Regions from separate parts of the Pseudomonas sp. AC247 genome, predicted to be linked through region 3. Evidence: riboswitches for the same ligand, from Rfam matches in the RefSeq annotation. Region 3 holds a riboswitch; each other region holds the start of a gene.
The links. A riboswitch is a leader RNA that binds a small molecule or an ion and turns the genes downstream of it on or off. The one in region 3 is predicted to bind cobalamin.
Positions count from the first base shown of each region.

Region 1 (4,464 bases), 740 kb from region 3:
CGGGTCGGGTAGTTGGCGAGAATCAAGGCGATGCGTTTTTCGCCATTCGGCACCCGCGCCAGATCGATCCAGCGCCTTGCCAGTTCAGCGACAAAATCCATACGCTCAGGCTGCGCGCGATAGCAGACCACATCGGACTGACTGCGCTCGCTGCGCCAGGCCAGATCCTTGAAGCTGATCGGCCGGCTGATAATGCGCCCGTCGAGTTCCGGCAAGGCAATGTGCATCGCCAGATCACGCGGGCCGAGGCCCTGCTCACTGTCGCGCCAGCCGGGCTCGTTGTCTTGCGCGCAGATCGCCTGAATCACCGGAATGTTGCGGCGAAACGGCCGCAAATGCGGCGCTTCAGGGCTGGATTGAGCGAAACCGGTGGTGTTCAATATCACCCCTGCCTCGACTTCATCCAGCCAATCCTCGACCACCGAGAGGCAGCCGGGCTCTTTCAAACTGGCCACCGCGATCGGCAGCGGATTAAGCCCCGCCGCCTGCAAACGCTGGCAAAAAACATTGATGAACGCGGTGTTCGCCGCTTGCAAATGCGAGCGGTAAAACAGCACTGCCGCAACCGGTTGCTCAGGCCGCCATTCGGCTTGCCAGTCACTCAGTGCAGCGGTGTTTTTAGTCGGGTGGTAAATCGCCGTGCGCGGCAGGGTTTGCGGCTCGTTCCATGCGTAATCGCGGCCGAGCCAACGGCTGGCCATGCAACGGAAGAAATCCAGTGCGTTGCCCAGGCCGCCTTGGCGCAAGAACTGCCAGAGCCGGTCGCGATCTTCGGCGTTGACGGTGCTCAAGTCGCTGAGCTCCGGATCGGGCCGATCATCACCCGGCACCAGAATCACCTGCACACCGCGCTCGGCCAACTCGATCATACGCTCGACGCCATACCGCCAATAGGCGATGCCGCCGTGCAGCGAAATCAGGATGACCTTGGCGTGACGCAACACTTCATCGACGTACAAGTCGACCGAAGCGTGATTCTGCACCTGCATCGGATTGGCCAGACGCAGGCTCGGATAATCCTCGGGCAACTGCTGCGCCGCTTCGGCGAGCAGCGCCAGGCTGGAATCACCGCTGCACAGGATCACCAGCTCGGCGGGGGTTTGGCCAAGGTCGGCAATGTTGTCATCCGAGACGAAACCGCCGGGCTGAGTCCTGAGCAGGTGCATGGCTTAAACGCTGAGCGCAGCGCGCAGTTGCGCTTCGAGTTGCGCCGCGTCGAGTTCCTGACCGATCAACACCAGACGCGTCACGCGCACTTCCTCGGCGCCCCACTGACGGTCGAAATGCTTGTCGAAACGCGTGCCCACGCCTTGGATCAGCAAGCGCATTGGTTTGTTCGGGATAGCGGCGAAACCTTTGACACGGAGGATGCCGTGCTTGACCACCAGTTGCGTCAGGGCGTCGAGCAGCAGGCTTTCGTCGGCTTGCGGCAGTTCGATGGAGATCGAGTCGAAAGCGTCGTGATCGTGGTCATCGTGATCGTCATCGCCATCACCGTGGTGGTGATCGTGATGGCTGTGACGGCTGTCGATGTGTTCTTCGGAACCGGCGCCGAGGCCGATCAGCACGTCCAGCGGCAGACGACCGTTGCTGGCCTCGATGATTTTCACCGCCGGAGGCAACTCTTCGGCGACTTCGGCACGTACGCGAGCGAGGTCTTCCGGGCTGGTCTGGTCGGCCTTGTTGAGGATCACCAGGTCGGCGCTGGCCAATTGGTCGGCGAACAGTTCGTGCAGCGGCGATTCGTGATCGAGGTTCGGGTCGAGTTTGCGCTGCGCATCGACCTGATCCGGGAACGCGGCGAAGGTGCCAGCGGCCACGGCCGGGCTGTCGACCACGGTGATCACTGCATCAACGGTGCAGGCGCTGCGGATTTCCGGCCACTGGAAGGCTTGGACCAAAGGTTTCGGCAGGGCCAGGCCCGAGGTTTCGATGAGGATGTGGTCGAGGTCACCACGACGCGCGACCAGTTCGCGCATCACCGGGAAGAATTCTTCCTGAACGGTGCAGCACAGGCAGCCGTTGGCCAGTTCGTAGACGCGACCAACCGCTTCTTCTTCGCTGCAGCCGATGGTGCATTGCTTGAGGATTTCACCGTCGATGCCCAGCTCGCCAAACTCGTTGACGATCACCGCGATACGACGGCCCTGCGCGTTGTCGAGCATGTGCCGCAGGAGCGTGGTTTTGCCCGAGCCGAGGAAGCCGGTGACGATGGTGACGGGGAGTTTGGCCAGTGTTTTCATCGGTATGCCCTTTGGCAAGCGGCGGGCATACGGGACGAGAACCGGCAGCGCGCGTGCGTGCCTGGAGAGTTCGCCACCGGATCACCCCGCCCGGTTGTAGTGAGAATCTGTGACGAGGCAGGTCTCCTGGCTGACGGTGTTCAGGCGCGAGGCCTGGCGTTTGCTGCGCCTTCCCGCGGGCTCATCGATTGAGCTGGCAGTGGCGTGGCAGCGAACATCACCGTTCACAGTTGCGGGGGCAGCCGCGGCATTGACCGCGTTCCCTTCTTAGCTTCGGCGTGGGCCGAAGAACCTCGAAAGCGCAAGGCTACGCATCGGTTGGTGGTGGGTCAATGGGCGTTGAGTTTTGGTATTGGGGGCATATCCGTTGCTGCGGGTGCTGCCGCTGGCGGTTTCGCTCTTACAGCGAGTCACCTTTTCCAAACGCCGAAAAGGTAACCCAAAAGGCTTTGCCCCGGCGTACGGCACTTCGCTGAGGCTCAGTGTTCCCTCACTACGGTGTCCATCCGGGGGCATCGCCTACGGTTTGCTTCGCTGCACCTCCTCTCGATGTGTGCGGCTGCGCCGCACGGCGCTGCGCGCCTGCCCCCCGGATGGACACCTACGCTCGGCCTGCCGAAGGGGCAAAAGATCAAAAGCCAGAGCCAAAGCAGATCAAAAGATCGCAGCCTTCGGCAGCTCCTACAGGGGATTGCGTCGAAAGGTGGGTAGGCTGCCAGCCTGCTTTCGCCAGCGAACAAAAAGCACAGCCGATAACCCATGTAGGAGCTGCCGCAGGCTGCGATCTTTTGATCTTGCTCTTAAAAGATAAAGTCAAAGGATCGCGGCCTTCGGCAGCTCCTACAGGTGATCGCATCGGAAAGTATGTTGTCATCGCGAGCAAGCTTTGCTCCTACGAAAATCAAAAGCGGAACACCCACGCTCCTCACCACTCAACAGGATGAGCGTTAGCTCGGCTGCGGCTTTTGATCTGTAAGGCGACGTCGGAAGGCTGAGTGGAGGGATTGATCCGGGCGTGGGAGCGCAGCGACCGTTTGGCGCAGCCAAACACAGCGAGAGGAGGTGCAGCGAAGCAAACCGTAGGCGCTGCGCCCGGATCGATCCCGGAGCGAAGGGACCCCGAGCCCCAGCGAGCGGGCCGCACGTAGGAGCAAGCCTTTTCGGTTACCTTTTCGGCGTTTGGAAAAGGTGACCCGCCGTAAGGGCGGAACCCTAAGACGCCGTTACCGCAGCAACGGATCCACCCCAAAAAATTGACTAAAAACCCAACCCCATGCTCTCCTACACAACTTGTTACGGGTGCCCTTCACAGGGTGAAACGGGAAACCGGTGAATCATGTGCTTTACTCAAGCCCATGTCAGTCCGGTGCTGCCCCCGCAACGGTAAGCGAGCGAAGCGTCAAAACCACTGTGCCCGTACGGCATGGGAAGGAGACGCTTGCAGGTCGGCCTGACGCCAACCCCTCGTGAGCCCGGAGACCGGCCCGCAACACACAGCTCGCACCTCGTGCGTCGCTGAACATAACAAACCCGCGGTGGGCGGGCGCTGTTCGAACCTCTGCGAGCCCGACCCGCAGGGGTTTTCATGCGCTCGATTCACCCGCTGACACTCCAGAGGGAAGCGCCATGTCGATCATCAGCAGCACCGGCAGCAACACGGACAAAATCACCAGCAGCGCCACACTGAGCCAACGCCTGAGCGCCGCGATCTTCGCGTCGATCCTCGGCGCCAGCCTGGTCTACTTCGCCGGCTTCTCGCACATCGAAGCGGTGCACAACGCCGCCCACGATACCCGCCACAGCGCCGCGTTCCCGTGCCACTGAGACCTGCCGACATGATCAAGCGTATTGCGCAAACCGCAGGGTTCACCGGTCTTCTGGCCGCCCTGCTCCTCACCCTGCTGCAAAGCTTCTGGGTCTCGCCGCTGATTCTTCAAGCGGAAACTTTCGAAAAAGCCGAACCCATCGCCGTGCATGAACACGCCGAAGGCGCCATGGCCGGCCACACCCACGACGCCGAAGCCTGGGAGCCGGAAGACGGCTGGCAGCGCGTGGTCTCGACCACGGGCGGCAATCTGGTGGTAGCCGTCGGTTTCGCCCTGATGCTCGCCGGCCTTTACACCCTGCGCGCACCGACCAAAACCTCGCAAGGCCTGCTCTGGGGCCTGGCCGGCTACGCCACGTTCGTCCTCGCGCCGACTTTGGGCCTGCCGCCAGAACT
Region 1 is NZ_OZ409829.1:2,713,900-2,718,363, forward strand. Features, by position in the region: gene cobN (cobaltochelatase subunit CobN) at 1-1,166, opposite strand, end outside; gene cobW (cobalamin biosynthesis protein CobW) at 1,170-2,243, opposite strand; cobalamin riboswitch at 2,343-2,554, opposite strand; cobalamin riboswitch at 3,524-3,745, shown strand; gene ACZZ0B_RS12455 (CbtB domain-containing protein) at 3,870-4,067, shown strand; gene ACZZ0B_RS12460 (CbtA family protein) at 4,079-4,464, shown strand, end outside.
Region 1: linked by a shared signal. The riboswitch ahead of cobW (cobalamin biosynthesis protein CobW) and the one ahead of ACZZ0B_RS09210 (TonB-dependent receptor plug domain-containing protein) in region 3 are both predicted to bind cobalamin.

Region 2 (4,464 bases), 1.9 Mb from region 3:
AACCCGGTCAGCACATCCACCGGTTTACCGCTCGGCTTGCCGCCGGTAAACGGCACAAAAATCACCTTGTAGCCACTGTGCGGTTTACGGTTCCACGATCCATGCTGGCCGATGAACGCGCCTTCCTTGAACTGCGCTGGCAAGGTGTTGCCTTCGGCGAAGCTCAGGCCGAGCGATGCGGTGTGCGGGCCGACCGCGTAATCCGGGGCGATGGCCTTGGCCACCAGATCCAGATTCTGTGGCGACACTCGAACGTCGACGTGCTGCCCGTAATAACTGAACGGCCAGCCGTAGAAACCGCCGTCCTTCACTGAAGTAATGTAATCCGGCACCAGGTCGCTGCCGATCTCGTCACGCTCGTTGACCGCTGTCCACAGTGCGCCGCTGGTAGGCTCCCAAGCCAGGCCGTTGGGGTTGCGAATGCCCGAAGCGAAAATCCGGTGATTGCCGGTCGCCCGATCGACTTCCCAGATCGCCGCGCGGCCTTCTTCTTTATCCAGGCCGTTCTCACCGACGTTACTGTTTGAGCCGACCGTGACGTACAGCTTATCGCCGTCCTTACTGGCGATGACGTTTTTGGTCCAGTGATGGTTCAACGTGCCGCCGGGCAGATCGGTCACTTTGATTGGCTGCGACTTGATCTCGGTCGCGCCGGGTTCGTAGTGAAAGCGCAACAGGCGATCGGTATCAGCGACATACAAATCATTGCCGACCAGGGTCATGCCAAAGGGCGAATTGAGGTTCTGCAAAAACACCGTGCGCGTCTCGGCCACACCATCGTGATCGGCGTCGCGCAGCAGGGTGATGCGGTTCGGGCTCGGCACGCCGGCCCCAGCCTTGCCCATGACTTTCTTCATGACCCAGCCACGAACGCCGCTGCTGTCGTCGGGTTTCGGCGGTGCATTGGTTTCCGCCACCAGCACATCACCGTTGGGCAGCACGTAGAGCCAGCGCGGATGATCGAGGCCTTCGGCAAATGCCGCGACTTGAGTGCCGACCGCCGCCGTCGGTTTGCCGCCCTCCGGCCAGCCGATCGCCGGGGCGATGTTCACCGTCGGGATCAGGGTCTTGTTCGGTTCGGGCAATTTCGGCGACGGGCCGGTGCCGTCGGTGACTTGCAGGCTGGAGGATTCACCGCAGGCGGCGAGCCCTCCGGCGAGGGCGATGACGAAAACGAGCTGGGGCTTGCGCATTGCTGATCTTCCCTATGAATGCATTCCTAATCATAGAGGAGGTCGCAAGCCCGATGGTTCAACTGCTCAGCCGCGGGCCTCCTTGAACAGCACGGCAATGCCGGGATGATAATTGCCGGCTTCGCTGCGCAATTTGCGGTAGGCGTAGGGGAAATACCAGGCGACCGCGCAGGTGTGTTCCTTTTGCAGGTCGTCGACCATGTCTTGCAGCTCTTCGGGGCTGGCGCTGTGTTGGGCTTTTTGCGGGGCGACAAACAGGCAGCCGAGCTTGAGGTCGCTGGCAAAGCTGATGCGTTTGGCATCGTTGGTAATGTCGAGCAGGGCTTGGGTCAGGTTGAGGTTGGTGACCCGTGGCCAGCGCTGCGTAGCCTGAATGTAAGCGCGATCTTCGGCGCTGGCAATGAACAGGTCGGCGCGGGCATTGCGCTCACCTTCTTCATTCTGTTTGCGCGTGGGCGTGTCGTTCAGGGTGACCAGTTCGGCCATCCACGCCGCTGCCGAGAGCAGGCCGAGATTGGCTTTCTCGTCATGCCAGTACGGTGTGTCGCTGTCGCCGCGTACGGCGTTAAAGCGGTCGATACAGTCAAACCAGCGTTCAAGCAGCGGGCGCAGGAATTCCAGGCGCGGGTTGCTGATGATCATGCCTTGCATCGTCATCATCCTTATTCTTGTGATGGGCTTTTTCGGGAAAAGCATGGCTCTTTGATATCATTTGTATCAGTGTGGCACAAGATTGGCGCCAGATAATTGATCGACGGCAGTTATTCGCCCGATGGCCGCCTCTTTAATTGACGCTCCACCCCCAACCCTCTAACCTTCGCGGCTTGTTTCAGGTGCTCTGTGACCCACGTCGACAGAGTGAAACAGGGAAGCCGGTGAGGGTTGTCTTCAGGTGAAGAACAATCACGATCCCGGCGCTGCCCCCGCAACGGTAAATGAGTAAAAGCTGCGCCTTGAGCCACTGCCTCGACAGAAGCGGGAAGGCGCGCAGCCAGGCCAACGCCGCTCATGAGCCCGGAGACCGGCCTGATCCATCCAGCGGCATCACGGTGGGCGATGCCAGGCTTTTTGCCGTCTATTCTTGTGCCTGCCCGCCGTTATCCAGCCCCAACGGAGAGCTCCCCCATGACTGATTCCCCCGAGCGCGACGAACGCCATCTGGCGCGTATGCAGCGCAAAAAAGCCGTGATCGACGAACGCATCGCCAACTCCCCCGACGAGTGCGGCCTGGTGCTGGTGCTGACCGGCAATGGCAAAGGCAAGAGCAGCTCGGCGTTCGGCATGCTCGCCCGCGCCATGGGGCACGGCATGAAGTGCGGCGTGGTGCAGTTCATCAAGGGGCGTAACAGCACCGGCGAAGAATTGTTCTTCCGCCGCTTCCCCGAGCAAGTGCGCTTCCATGTCATGGGCGAGGGCTTCACCTGGGAAACTCAGGATCGCCAGCGCGACATCGCTGCAGCCGAAGCGGCATGGGCGGTTTCCCGTGAGCTGCTGCGTGATCCGTCGATCGGCCTGGTGGTGCTCGATGAACTGAACATCGCCCTCAAGCACGGCTACCTCGATCTCGATCAGGTGCTCAGCGATCTGCAGGCACGTCCGCCGATGCAGCACGTGATCGTCACCGGTCGCGCGGCCAAGCCGGAAATGATCGAGATGGGCGACACGGTCACCGAAATGGGCATGCTCAAACACGCCTTCCAGGCCGGCATCAAAGCGCAGAAAGGCGTCGAACTTTGAATCAACCACGTCACTGCCCGGCGGTGCTCATCGCCGCTCCGGCCTCCGGTCAGGGCAAGACCACCGTCACCGCCGCGCTCGCCCGTTTGCATCGCAATCAGGGGCGCAAAGTGCGCGTGTTCAAATGCGGCCCGGACTTCCTTGATCCGATGATCCTCGAGCGTGCCAGCGGTGCGCCGGTGTATCAACTGGACATGTGGATGGTCGGCGAGCAGGAGAGTCGTCGGCTGTTGTGGGAAGCCGCTGCCGAGGCGGATCTGATTCTGATCGAAGGCGTGATGGGCCTGTTTGACGGTACGCCCTCGAGCGCGGATCTGGCGCGGCATTTTGGTGTGCCGGTGCTCGGGGTGATCGACGGCACGGCGATGGCGCAGACCTTTGGTGCGCTGGCGCTGGGACTGGCCAAGTATCAGCCGGATCTGCCATTTGCCGGGGTTTTGGCCAACCGGGTTGGCACGTTGCGTCATGCGCAATTGCTGGAAGGCAGCCTTACCGAAGGTCTGCGTTGGTACGGCGCATTGTCGCGCGAGACCGGCATTGAATTGCCGAGTCGGCATCTGGGGCTGGTCCAGGCCAGCGAACTGAATGACCTCGATGTGCGTCTCGACGCCGCAGCCGATGCACTGGCCAGCAGCTGCGAGGTAGCGCTGCCACCGGCCGTGGAATTTGCCGCGCCGGACGTCGTCGCTGTTGAGCCGCTGCTGAAGAATGTGCGCATTGCCGTTGCACGTGATGAGGCGTTTGCCTTCACTTACGGCGCTAGCCTGGATCTGCTGCGGGCGATGGGCGCCGAGTTGAGCTTTTTCTCGCCGATCCGCGATACGCAATTGCCGGAGGCGGACAGTCTGTACCTGCCGGGCGGTTATCCGGAATTGCACCATGTTGCGTTGTCGCAGAACACCGCGATGGTTGCGGCAATCCTTGCACACCATGCGGCGGGCAAGCCGTTGCTCGCTGAGTGTGGCGGGATGCTGTATTTGCTCGATTCGCTGACGGATGTTGAAGGCACTCGCGCTGAGCTGGTTGGGCTGCTCAAGGGCGACGCGGTGATGCAGAAGCGTCTGGCGGCGTTGGCGTTGCAGGCGGTGGATCTGCCGGAAGGTTCGTTGCGTGGGCACACTTATCATCATTCGTTGACGACTACCGAACTGACGCCGATTGCTCGAGGGCTGAGCCCGAATGGTGGGCGCGGCGCCGAGGCGGTTTATCGGGAAGGGCGGATGACGGCTTCTTATGTGCACTTCTATTTTCCGTCGAATCCTGCGGCTGTCGCTGCATTGTTTGCGCCGTCCCTTGAGGACGCTATCGCGAGCAGGCTCACTCCTACAGTGGGCGATGGTGTGCCTGACGAAACGCAATCCCCTGTAGGAGCGAGCCTGCTCGCGATGGGGCCATGACCGACAACGCATTCTCCGAAGCCGAGCGCGAAGCGGTTTACAGAGCCATCGCCGAACGCCGCGACATGCGCCACTTCACCGGTGGCAGCGTCGAGCCGGAGCTGTTGCGCCGACTTTTGGAAGCCGCCCACCAGGCG
Region 2 is NZ_OZ409829.1:3,889,048-3,893,511, reverse strand. Features, by position in the region: gene ACZZ0B_RS17540 (PQQ-dependent sugar dehydrogenase) at 1-1,193, opposite strand, end outside; gene ACZZ0B_RS17535 (hypothetical protein) at 1,260-1,844, opposite strand; cobalamin riboswitch at 2,008-2,237, shown strand; gene cobO (cob(I)yrinic acid a,c-diamide adenosyltransferase) at 2,319-2,930, shown strand; gene ACZZ0B_RS17525 (cobyrinate a,c-diamide synthase) at 2,927-4,327, shown strand; gene bluB (5,6-dimethylbenzimidazole synthase) at 4,324-4,464, shown strand, end outside.
Region 2: linked by a shared signal. The riboswitch ahead of cobO (cob(I)yrinic acid a,c-diamide adenosyltransferase) and the one ahead of ACZZ0B_RS09210 (TonB-dependent receptor plug domain-containing protein) in region 3 are both predicted to bind cobalamin.

Region 3 (4,464 bases):
TTCGCCGCAGTTGCGGTAACTGTCGGCCAATACCGGTGCTGCGCCGAGCAGGGCGGCCAGGCATAACCCAAGCGTTTTCATGGCTGCGCCCTGATCAGCAAATCCTCGACCACCTCACCGCCGACCAGATGCACCTCGACCAATCGCTGCACGTCAGCCTTGCTGTGCACGCCATACCAGCACGTCTCCGGGTACACCGTCAGCACCGGCCCGAGGTTGCACGGAAACTGACAATGCGTGCGGGTCAGCAACACGCCGCCCGGCGTCTCGATGCGGTCATGTTCCAGCAAGTGCCGGCGCAGGGTTTTCCATAACTGCTGGGCACCGCGCTGGGTGCAGCGCGGGCCGGTGCAGATGAACACGTGGCGGGCATGCGCCGGCACGTGCGACCAGTCCGGGTGCGTGTCGACGCCGTCGATGGTTTTGATCTGACTCATCAGAAGCGATACGTGTAGCGCACTTCGGAGGTGAACGGCCGCCCGAGGTTGTCGACGTTGCTCGAACGGCTGGTGACGTAATTGCGGTCGAACAGGTTTTCCACCAACAGGCTGACGCGGTGCTGATGGGCGCTGTCGAGGTAGCGATAGGCGTCGGCATCCACCACCGAATAATGACCGTACTCGACCTGCTTCGAACTGGTGATGTCGCGGATATAACGGATCGCCCCGCCAGCGCCCCACAGGCGATTTTCCGACTCATAACCCACGCGCGAGCGGGCGAAGAAGCTCGGAATGTCATTGATGGTCACGCCCGTGCGCGACTCGGTGAGGTTGCGGGTCATGTCCGCCTGCACACTCCATTGGTCATTGAGCGCCAGTTTGGCGTCGGCCTCGAAACCGCGCATGCGGATCTGCCCTTCACCGTTGACCCACTGAATGTCGTCGAGGGTAATCAGGTCGTCGATCTTGCGTTTGAACAGGGTCACGCTGGCGCTGAATTCGCGGTCGAGCAAAAAACCTTTGTAGTCGAGGCCCAGCTCGGCGTTGCGGCTTTTTTCCGGTTTGAGATTGCGGTTGCCAAGCTCGTCGCCCGGTTCGTTGACGAACAGTTGCTCGGCATTCGGCAGCTTGTAGGCGCTGCCGTATTGACCGCGCAGCGACCAGTTGTCGCTGAGGTCATACAGCGAAGTGAGCATGCCGACCGTGGCGCTGTCGCCGCCGCCCATGGCCTCGTGACGGACGCCGATGCTGGGATGCCAGTCGGGCAGGGCGTCGATCTGCGGGCGCAATTGCGTATAGATCGCGTGGGCTTCGGCCTTGTCGTTGTCAATGATCAGCACATCGTCCTGACCCTTGAACCATTGGTTGTCGCTGCCGAACACCAGCACATGGCCGCCGGGCAGTTCAGCCTTGCCTTCGGCCTGCACGCCCCAGTCAGTGAAACCCCAGTAGTCGTTGTGATTGATGACTTTGGTGGCGCCGCCCTCGACATTGTTGACCCGGGTGTAACGCGTGTCCCAATCGTTGATGTGGCCTTTGACGAAGTAGCTGAAGCGCTCGTTGAGGCTCTGTTCGAACGTCGCGGTAGCGATCTGCTGCACACGGTCGTTGGTGGTGTTGTGATTGTCGACCGGGCGGGCGAAATCGAGTTTGGCGTCGGCGTATTGATAAAACAGCTCCAGCCGCGAATCGTCGCCGAACGACTGGATCGCCTTGCCACCGAACGTGGTGACTTCGTAGGCACGCTTTTTCTCGGTGACGTTTTTCAGGTTGCGGTTGCGATACGGTTGATAACCGTCGGAGACGTTGTGGCTGACGTACGCCAGCAAACCCAGATCGCCAAAACCGTTGGTGAAAATGTTTTCCACTCGCGCGTCTTCGGTGGTGCCGCCGAAGGTGTCGACGCCCAGGTTCACTTCGCCCATGGCTTGGCGCGACTGCGGGCTGCGGGTGACGATGTTGATCACCCCCGACACCGCTTGTGTGCCGAACAACAGGCTCTGCCCACCCTTGAGCACTTCGATGCGCTCGATCGCGTTGGCCGGCAGGGTGTCGAGATAGAGGCCGCCGTACAGGCGATTGTTCAGGCGCACGCCGTCGAGCAGGATCAGCGTGTCGTCATTGTGCCCGCCCAGCAGCGAATAAGTGCCGTAGTCGAACGGGCCGTTTTTCGGCGCGACGTAGAGGCCGGGAATGAACATCTGCATGACCCGGCTGACGTCGGCACTCGGCCCGGCGCGCTCGATCTGTTCGCGGCTGACGATTTCGACTTTGCTGCCGTAATGCGCCATGTCGGCGACGGTGGTGGACTCCACCGACGGGGCGGAAACGATTTGCTGATTGAGTTCCAGCGCCGTGTCGTCGGCCAGCAACAGAGGGCTGAACAGGCAGCCGAACAGAAGGGTTGGAGCAGAGGTGTTGAAAGGTCGAATCATTGTCTTCTCGAAAAGGATCTTCGCAGAAGAGCATGCAGGAGAAGGCATCGCGCACAGCCAATACCGGCCCATGCCCGCCCACCGCAGGATTTTGCCAAACAGACATTTCGGGCCGGTCTCCGGGCTCGCGCGTATCGAGGCTTTCACCTTCCCATGGCCGTCTGGCCACAGTGGTTTGTTGAAAGCATCACGCGCCTACCGTTGCGGGGGCAGCACCGGACTTGTTCGATTCGAACGTACCGGTTTCCCGTTTCACCCCATGCACGGCGGCATGGGACACCTGAAACAGGGCGGCATCTGAACATTCGAAAGACCGTTCGTCAACTTCTGCGCACCTTCGGCAACTACTACGGTGATCCACGCAACTTCATGGTCTCGGTCAAGGCGCGCTTCTGACCTCAGGCCACACCCTCCAGCGCCGCGTGGTCGATGACCACGTTGGCGCGCATTCGATAAAAGCGCAGAAACTCCTCGGCCGGCATCGGTTTGCCGAACAGCCAGCCCTGGCCGTAATGCACGCCGTGGTCGCGCAGGTAATCGCGTTGCGCCGCGGTTTCGATGCCTTCTGCGACGATCTTCAGGCGCAAGCTTTTGGCCATTTCGATGATGTGCCCGGTCACGGAACCGGTCGCCGCATCCTGATCGATGTTGTCGACGAACGACTTGTCGATCTTCAGCACGTCCAGCGGCAACTGCTGCACATGCTGAAGGCTGGAAAACCCGGTGCCGAAGTCGTCGATGGCCGCCAGATAACCGAGCGAGCGCGCCTGATTGACGGTGGCGCGGGCGGCGTCGATATCGACAAAACCGCGTTCGGTGGCTTCCAGCCAGATCTGCTTCTGCTGCACGCCGGCGTTGCGGGCAGCCGCTTCCAGACCGGGCAGGAAACGACCGCTGCTGACATCCCTGGCCGCCAGATTGATGGCCACGTGCAGCTGCCGTTCCTTGACCAGCAGCGGACCGAGGTCGCGCATCACCGCATCGATCACCTGATCGGTGATCGGCAAAATCAGGCCACTGTCCTCGGCCAGCGGAATGAACGCATCGGGGCGCACCAGCGTGCCGTCCGGATGGCGCCAGCGCACCAGTGCTTCGGCGCCGACACAGGCGCCATCGCTGAGGCTGACGATCGGTTGGTAGTGCACGATGAACTCGCGATTGCGCACCGCCAGTTTCAGCTCGGCCAGCGGCGACAAGCGCTGCCGGGTGCGGCGGATGATCAGCAACACCAACACGCCGGCGAGCAAGCCGCCAATCGGCAACAGCAGCATTTCCCGGCGGACCAGCCCCTGCATCAATTCATGGCGCGACAGCGTGGCAATGGCGACCCAGTCGCCGTTGTGTACGAGGGTGTACAGATAACCGTCTTCAAGGCCTGCGTGAGGGCCGGAGTGCACTCGACTCAGAAAATGCTCGGCCCCCGGGCGCGAGGCGCTGACCAGTTGGCCGGTCGCGGTCGCGACCGCCAGATGCAGATCGTCTTCGAGCATCACCTGGAGGAATTGCTCAGGGTCGACCAGCACATTGAACGCTGCATATTGCAGGGCCATCATCGGTTTGGCCGGGACGATGCGTGACTGCACACCGAGCGACACGCGCACGCCATCGGCGCTGGTGAAGTCTTCGCGCCAAGGGACGGCGTGATGACCGACCGGCCCCCAGGAACCGCAGGCGTAAATCTCTTCTTCGACATAGCCGACTGACTTCACCGAGAAGGTGTTGATGGTCAGCAGGCGCATCTCATCGATGCTCTCGGGCGTGCACGGTACCAGGTGGGAACCGGCGATGGCTTTCAGCGCCCCGGCGGCTTCGTTGAACGTGCCATTGGCGCGGCTGGAGGCCACAGCGGCGAGAGTTTCCAGACGCTGCTGAGCAGACGCCAGATTGAGCATCCAGGCGAGGTAGCCCATCAGAATCACTGGCAGCAAGACACACGGAAACCCCAGGAGAATGCTCCCCCAGACGATGCGTTTTTTGTTCATTTGTCGCCACCTTGGCCACAGGCCTGTGACGTGCGCACAGCACGGCTGTATCCAGCAAAGACAGAATACGGCGGTTGCGGTTTGCCGATATTGCTGCAGATCAATGTC
Region 3 is NZ_OZ409829.1:1,977,737-1,982,200, forward strand. Features, by position in the region: gene ACZZ0B_RS09200 (ABC transporter substrate-binding protein) at 1-81, opposite strand, end outside; gene ACZZ0B_RS09205 ((2Fe-2S) ferredoxin domain-containing protein) at 78-437, opposite strand; gene ACZZ0B_RS09210 (TonB-dependent receptor plug domain-containing protein) at 437-2,374, opposite strand; cobalamin riboswitch at 2,468-2,673, opposite strand; gene ACZZ0B_RS09215 (EAL domain-containing protein) at 2,773-4,356, opposite strand.